3 regions of the Romboutsia hominis genome follow, and region 1 is predicted to be linked to each of the others. Evidence: a T-box and tRNA genes for the amino acid it is inferred to sense, from the RefSeq annotation. Region 1 holds a T-box; the other regions hold tRNA genes.
The links. The T-box of region 1 lies ahead of metG (methionine--tRNA ligase). A T-box ahead of a tRNA ligase gene usually reads a tRNA of that ligase, here a tRNA-Met.

Region 1 (2,237 bases):
AAATCAGCTTGGTCTATAACACCTTACATAATAGGGATATTCTTAGCGATAGGGATATTTAAAACTGGGAAAGGAATAGAAATGCTTGAATTTTTATTTAAGCCAATAGCAGAGCTAATGAGTATACCAAAAGAACTTATAGGATTAATAATAGTAAAACCTCTTTCAGGAAGCGGTGCACTTGGAATGTATACTGAATTAGCACAAAGAGTAGGTATAGATACTATAATAGAGAAAATGGGATCTACAATAGTTGGGGCATCTGAAACAATTTTTTACACAATGGCTATATACTATGGAAGTTTAAAAATAAAGAACACTAGACACACACTAACTTGTGCTATGATAAGTCATATTGCAGGAGTTATAGCATCTGTATTTATCTGCTATATATTATTTACAGCTTAATATTTCTATAAAATGTACAAGATGGTATAATTAAAGTGTAAAAACCAATTGACATTAATTTATTAATTATATAGAATTAGTTTTAAATAGTAACAAGATTACATAAAATGAATAAAATATATTTATTTAGTAAAATATAGAAATATATAAAGCTGAGAAGAGAAGAGTAAATAAGGACTTTTTCTACAGAGAGCTAGGTTAGGTGAAAGCTAGCGTCAAAGAAATTATTGAAGATGGCCTCGGAGCTTTTTTATCTGAATAATAGAGAGTTCTATTTTTAAGATAAAACGGTTAGACACGTTATAGTCTGCTAAGATATCTAAAGTATTATAAGATACCATATTGATATGAGTAAACATCAATAAGTTTTAACTTTTAAAGTAGTATCTATAAATTTAGATAATTAGGGTGGTACCGCGAATAATCTCGCCCCTATGTATATCATAGGAGGCGAGTTTTTTAATACAAAGAGTTTCAACTCTATATTAAAGGTTAAAAATATAAATATATACTAAAAATAAATCAGGAGGTAAGAATATGACAAAACCAACTTTCTATGTAACAACTCCTATATACTACCCAAGTGGAAACTTACATATAGGACATACTTATACAACTGTTGCAGCAGATGCAATAGCAAGATTTAAACGTTTCTGTGGATATGATGTAAAGTTCTTAACAGGAACAGATGAGCACGGAGAAAAGATACAAAAAACTGCTAAGGCAAAAGGTATGACTGAAATAGAATACTTAGATGGGATGATAGCAGATATACAAAAATTATGGAAGACTATGGATATATCATATGATGATTTCATAAGAACTACACAAGATAGACATAAGGTAATAATCCAAAAGATATTCACTAAGTTATATGAACAAGGAGATATATACAAAGGAGCTTATGAAGGTAAGTATTGTACTCCATGTGAAAGTTTCTGGACAGAATCACAATTAGTAGATGGAAATAAGTGTCCTGACTGTGGAAGAGAAACTTATGATGCTAAGGAAGAAGCTTACTTCTTCAAATTATCAAAATATGAAGATAGATTAAGAGAATTATTTGCTGACCCTAACTTCTGTTTCCCAGTATCAAGAAAAAATGAGATGGTTGCAAACTTCTTAGATAAAGGATTAGAAGATTTATGTGTAACTAGAACTACATTTGATTGGGGTATAAAAGTACCATTTGATGAAAAACACGTAATATACGTTTGGGTAGATGCTTTATGCAACTATATAACAGCTTTAGGATATATGAGTGAAAATGATTCAGAATACAAAAAATTCTGGCCAGCTAATGTTCATATAGTAGGTAAAGAAATAATGAGATTCCATACAATAATATGGCCAGCTATACTTATGGCTTTAGGTGAAGAAGTACCTACACAAGTATATGGACATGGATGGATATTATTTGATAATGATAAGATGAGTAAATCAAAAGGAAACATAGTTTACCCAGAGCAAATGATAGAAAGATACGGAGTAGATGCTCTTAAATACTTCTTATTAAGAGAATTTGCATTTGGTCAAGATGGTAACTATACTCATAGAAACTTTGTAATTAGACTTAACTCAGATTTAGCAAATGATTTAGGAAACTTAGTAAGTAGAACAGTTGCAATGGTTGAAAAATATAACGGTGGAATAATACCAATGCCAAAAGCTACTACTGAATTTGATGCTGACTTAAAAGAAACTGCTAGATTATCAGTAGAAAACTTTGAAAATGAAATGAATAAACTTCAATTTAATGAAGCATTAGAAAGTGCTTGGAAATTAATAAGAAGAACTAACAAGTATATAGATGAAACTATGCCTTGGGC
Region 2 (2,237 bases), 100 kb from region 1:
TATTATTTCATTTAAATTGTCTATATCTATACTTATTTGGTAAGCTAATGTATCTTCTCTTTTTGTTCCTTTAGTTAAATCTTTTTCTACTATAAAGTCACTATTTTCTTGTATAGTCTCTTTTAATTCTTCGCTATCTACTATTTCATCCCCAAAAACTACGTACATGATTTAATCATCTCCTTAGAATTATTTTGCTATTGATTCTACTAAAGACTCTTGTAATGTCTTCTTTATTCCTCTTTCCTTAGCAATCTTTATTAAATATCTATATCTTGATTTTTTTGCCTCTAATTCATATATAGCAACATCCACTAACTCTGGATCCGTAACTAGTTGAAAAAAATGTTCTGCTGTTTCAACATCCAACTGAGCTCTTTTTATCTCCTTTATTAGTTTTTGCTTTTCTTTATTTTTATTAATGTTTTTTATTTTAGACATAGTCATCCTCCCTAAATTATATTTTATTAAGAATTTTGACATATTCTAAAATCTATATACCATTATATGTAAATTTAATTCCTTTATCAAGATAATATATATTCTTAGTTTTATTTTTTGCATATAAAAACCTCTAGTGATTTTCACTAGAGGTTACACTGGTGGGATTAACAGGGCTCGAACCTGTGACCCCCTGCTTGTAAGGCAGGTGCTCTCCCAGCTGAGCTATAATCCCGGATATGGTGCGCCCAAAGGGACTCGAACCCCTAACCTTCTGATTCGTAGTCAGACACTCTATCCAGTTGAGCTATAGGCGCAATTTTGGAGGCGACACCCAGATTCGAACTGGGGATCAAGGAGTTGCAGTCCACTGCCTTACCACTTGGCTATGTCGCCGTAATATAAATGGTGACCCATCCGCGACTCGAACGCGGGACACCCTGATTAAAAGTCAGGTGCTCTACCGACTGAGCTAATGGGTCATTTTAAATGGGGTGGATAATGAGATTCGAACTCACGGCCTCCAGAGCCACAATCTGGCGCTCTAACCAACTGAGCTATACCCACCATATCTATATTGGTCGAGGTGAAGGGACTCGAACCCCCGGCCCCATGGTCCCAAACCATGTGCGCTACCAAACTGCGCTACACCTCGGTATTACTGAGTAATTAATGTGGTGGGCCATCAGGGACTCGAACCCCAGACCTACCGGTTATGAGCCGGGCGCTCTAACCAACTGAGCTAATGGCCCACATTAATTAAGTGGTAGCGGTAACAGGAGTCGAACCTGTGACCTTTCGGGTATGAACCGAACGCTCTAGCCAACTAAGCTATACCGCCACGAATTAATGGTGCCCAGAGGCGGAATCGAACCACCGACACGGGGATTTTCAGTCCCCTGCTCTACCGACTGAGCTATCTGGGCATTTGGCGGAGAGGGTGGGATTCGAACCCACGGTGCCGTTAAGCATCACTGGTTTTCAAGACCAGCTCCTTAAACCACTCGGACACCTCTCCGTATTGGTGACCCATCCGCGACTCGAACGCGGGACACCCTGATTAAAAGTCAGGTGCTCTACCGACTGAGCTAATGGGTCATATTTAATTTGGCAGGGGATGCAGGACTCGAACCTACGCATGTAGCAGTCAAAGTGCTATGCCTTACCGACTTGGCGAATCCCCTATGAATGTGGTGAGCGCACAGGGATTCGAACCCCGGACACACGCCTTAGAAGGGCGTTGCTCTATCCAGCTGAGCTATGCACCCACATTATTTATTTGGAGCGGGAAACGAGATTCGAACTCGCGACTTCAACCTTGGCAAGGTTGCGCTCTACCACTGAACTATTCCCGCATAGTTTAGTTTATTAAAAGTGGTGCGGATGAAGGGAGTCGAACCCCCACGCCGTAGGCGCCAGATCCTAAGTCTGGTGCGTCTGCCAATTCCGCCACATCCGCATACTTTTTATGGTGGAGGATGGTGGATTCGAACCACCGAAAGCAATGCTAACAGATTTACAGTCTGCCCCCTTTGGCCGCTCGGGAAATCCTCCGTATTTATGGAGCTGGTGATAGGAATCGAACCTACAACCTGCTGATTACAAGTCAGCTGCTCTACCGTTGAGCCACACCAGCGTATTGGCGGGAATAACAGGACTCGAACCTGTGACCCAATGATTAACAGTCATTTGCTCTACCAACTGAGCCATATTCCCACATAAAAAGTATTTATTAAATTTAACTTGGCGACCTGGAAGGGACTCGAACCCTCGACCTCCAGCGTGACAGGCTGGCA
Region 3 (2,237 bases), 110 kb from region 1:
TGCTAAGTCGCAAGACGATGTATAGGAGCTGACGCCTGCCCGGTGCTGGAAGGTTAAGGGGATCTGTTAGGAGCAATCCGAAGCAGTGAACTTAAGCCCCAGTAAACGGCGGCCGTAACTATAACGGTCCTAAGGTAGCGAAATTCCTTGTCGGGTAAGTTCCGACCCGCACGAAAGGCGTAACGATTTGGGCACTGTCTCAACAATAGACTCGGTGAAATTGTAATCCCGGTGAAGATGCCGGGTACCTGCGACAGGACGGAAAGACCCCATGGAGCTTTACTGTAGCTTGACGTTGGGTCTTGGTACTACATGTACAGGATAGGTGGGAGACTATGAAGCATGGACGCCAGTCTGTGTGGAGTCATCCTTGGGATACCACCCTTGTAGTACTGGGATCCTAACCAGAGGCCTTGAATCAGGTCTTGGGACACCGTCAGGTGGGCAGTTTGACTGGGGCGGTCGCCTCCCAAAAAGTAACGGAGGCGCTCAAAGGTTTCCTCAGCACGGTCGGAAATCGTGCGAAGAGTGTAAAGGCAAAAGGAAGCTTGATTGCAAGACATACAGGTCGAGCAAGGACGAAAGTCGGACTTAGTGATCCGGTGGTTCCGCATGGAAGGGCCATCGCTCAACGGATAAAAGCTACCCTGGGGATAACAGGCTTATCTCCCCCAAGAGTCCACATCGACGGGGAGGTTTGGCACCTCGATGTCGGCTCATCACATCCTGGGGCTGTAGTAGGTCCCAAGGGTTGGGCTGTTCGCCCATTAAAGTGGTACGCGAGCTGGGTTCAGAACGTCGTGAGACAGTTCGGTCCCTATCCGTCGCAGGCGTAGGAAATTTGAGGAGACCTGTCCTTAGTACGAGAGGACCGGGATGGACGTACCTCTGGTGTACCAGTTGTTCTGCCAAGGGCATGGCTGGGTAGCTATGTACGGAATGGATAAGCGCTGAAAGCATCTAAGCGCGAAGCCAACTTCAAGATAAGATTTCCCACCGTAAGGGTAAGACCCCAGGAAGACTACCTGGTTGATAGGTCGAAGGTGTAAGTGCAGTAATGTATTTAGCTTATCGATACTAATAGGTCGAGGACTTGACCAAAATCATTAACTAAATGATATACAGTTTTCAGAGTATTAATTAAAAAACTTTGAAAAAAATGTTGACAAAATATCATAAAAATGATATTATAATACTTGTCCTAGAGAGGACAACAACATATTATGTGGTTATTATAGCAAAGAGGATACACCTGTTCCCATACCGAACACAGAAGTTAAGCTCTTTAGCGCTGATGGTACTTGGAGGGCGACCTCCTGGGAGAGTAAGACGTAGCCACGTGGTATGCCGAAGTGGCGGAACTGGCAGACGCACAGGACTTAAAATCCTGCGGGACTTACCTCTCGTACCGGTTCGATTCCGGTCTTCGGCACCAACTTTAATATCGCGGGGTGGAGCAGTTGGCAGCTCGTCGGGCTCATAACCCGAAGGTCGCAGGTTCGAGTCCTGCCTCCGCAACCAAATAAATATGGCCCATTGGTCAAGCGGTCAAGACACCGCCCTTTCACGGCGGTAACAGGGGTTCGATTCCCCTATGGGTCACCAACTTAATATGCGGGTGTAGCTCAATGGTAGAGTTCCGGCCTTCCAAGCCGGCTGTGAGGGTTCGATCCCCTTCACCCGCTCCAAAAACTTATGGGACTATAGCTCAGCTGGGAGAGCACCTGCCTTACAAGCAGGGGGTCACAGGTTCGAGCCCTGTTAGTCCCACCATTCGCGGCCTGGTAGTTCAGCTGGTTAGAATGCCAGCCTGTCACGCTGGAGGTCGAGGGTTCGAGTCCCTTCCAGGTCGCCAAGTTAAATTTAATAAATACTTTTTATGTGGGAATATGGCTCAGTTGGTAGAGCAAATGACTGTTAATCATTGGGTCACAGGTTCGAGTCCTGTTATTCCCGCCAATACGCTGGTGTGGCTCAACGGTAGAGCAGCTGACTTGTAATCAGCAGGTTGTAGGTTCGATTCCTATCACCAGCTCCATAAATACGGAGGATTTCCCGAGCGGCCAAAGGGGGCAGACTGTAAATCTGTTAGCATTGCTTTCGGTGGTTCGAATCCACCATCCTCCACCATAAAAAGTATGCGGATGTGGCGGAATTGGCAGACGCACCAGACTTAGGATCTGGCGCCTACGGCGTGGGGGTTCGACTCCCTTCATCCGCACCACTTTTAATAAACT

Region 2: it encodes a tRNA-Met, which carries the amino acid that the T-box ahead of metG (methionine--tRNA ligase) is inferred to sense. The anticodon was not compared.
Region 3: it encodes a tRNA-Met, which carries the amino acid that the T-box ahead of metG (methionine--tRNA ligase) is inferred to sense. The anticodon was not compared.

The regions. Positions count from the first base shown of each region.
Region 1 is NZ_LN650648.1:13,360-15,596, forward strand. It holds gene FRIFI_RS00070 (spore maturation protein) at 1-408, shown strand, start outside; T-box leader at 554-845, shown strand; gene metG (methionine--tRNA ligase) at 913-2,237, shown strand, end outside.
Region 2 is NZ_LN650648.1:2,949,717-2,951,953, reverse strand. It holds gene FRIFI_RS14565 (hypothetical protein) at 1-168, opposite strand, end outside; gene FRIFI_RS14560 (DUF2508 family protein) at 190-441, opposite strand; tRNA gene FRIFI_RS14555 (tRNA-Val) at 601-676, opposite strand; tRNA gene FRIFI_RS14550 (tRNA-Arg) at 682-758, opposite strand; tRNA gene FRIFI_RS14545 (tRNA-Cys) at 764-837, opposite strand; tRNA gene FRIFI_RS14540 (tRNA-Lys) at 848-923, opposite strand; tRNA gene FRIFI_RS14535 (tRNA-His) at 932-1,008, opposite strand; tRNA gene FRIFI_RS14530 (tRNA-Pro) at 1,020-1,096, opposite strand; tRNA gene FRIFI_RS14525 (tRNA-Ile) at 1,117-1,193, opposite strand; tRNA gene FRIFI_RS14520 (tRNA-Met) at 1,206-1,282, opposite strand; tRNA gene FRIFI_RS14515 (tRNA-Phe) at 1,292-1,367, opposite strand; tRNA gene FRIFI_RS14510 (tRNA-Ser) at 1,371-1,459, opposite strand; tRNA gene FRIFI_RS14505 (tRNA-Lys) at 1,464-1,539, opposite strand; tRNA gene FRIFI_RS14500 (tRNA-Gln) at 1,550-1,625, opposite strand; tRNA gene FRIFI_RS14495 (tRNA-Arg) at 1,633-1,709, opposite strand; tRNA gene FRIFI_RS14490 (tRNA-Gly) at 1,722-1,796, opposite strand; tRNA gene FRIFI_RS14485 (tRNA-Leu) at 1,817-1,900, opposite strand; tRNA gene FRIFI_RS14480 (tRNA-Tyr) at 1,911-1,995, opposite strand; tRNA gene FRIFI_RS14475 (tRNA-Thr) at 2,003-2,077, opposite strand; tRNA gene FRIFI_RS14470 (tRNA-Asn) at 2,082-2,157, opposite strand; tRNA gene FRIFI_RS14465 (tRNA-Asp) at 2,186-2,237, opposite strand, start outside.
Region 3 is NZ_LN650648.1:2,946,140-2,948,376, forward strand. It holds rRNA gene FRIFI_RS14330 (23S ribosomal RNA) at 1-1,101, shown strand, start outside; rRNA gene rrf (5S ribosomal RNA) at 1,225-1,341, shown strand; tRNA gene FRIFI_RS14340 (tRNA-Leu) at 1,347-1,435, shown strand; tRNA gene FRIFI_RS14345 (tRNA-Met) at 1,446-1,521, shown strand; tRNA gene FRIFI_RS14350 (tRNA-Glu) at 1,531-1,605, shown strand; tRNA gene FRIFI_RS14355 (tRNA-Gly) at 1,615-1,688, shown strand; tRNA gene FRIFI_RS14360 (tRNA-Val) at 1,698-1,773, shown strand; tRNA gene FRIFI_RS14365 (tRNA-Asp) at 1,779-1,855, shown strand; tRNA gene FRIFI_RS14370 (tRNA-Asn) at 1,884-1,959, shown strand; tRNA gene FRIFI_RS14375 (tRNA-Thr) at 1,964-2,038, shown strand; tRNA gene FRIFI_RS14380 (tRNA-Tyr) at 2,046-2,130, shown strand; tRNA gene FRIFI_RS14385 (tRNA-Leu) at 2,141-2,224, shown strand.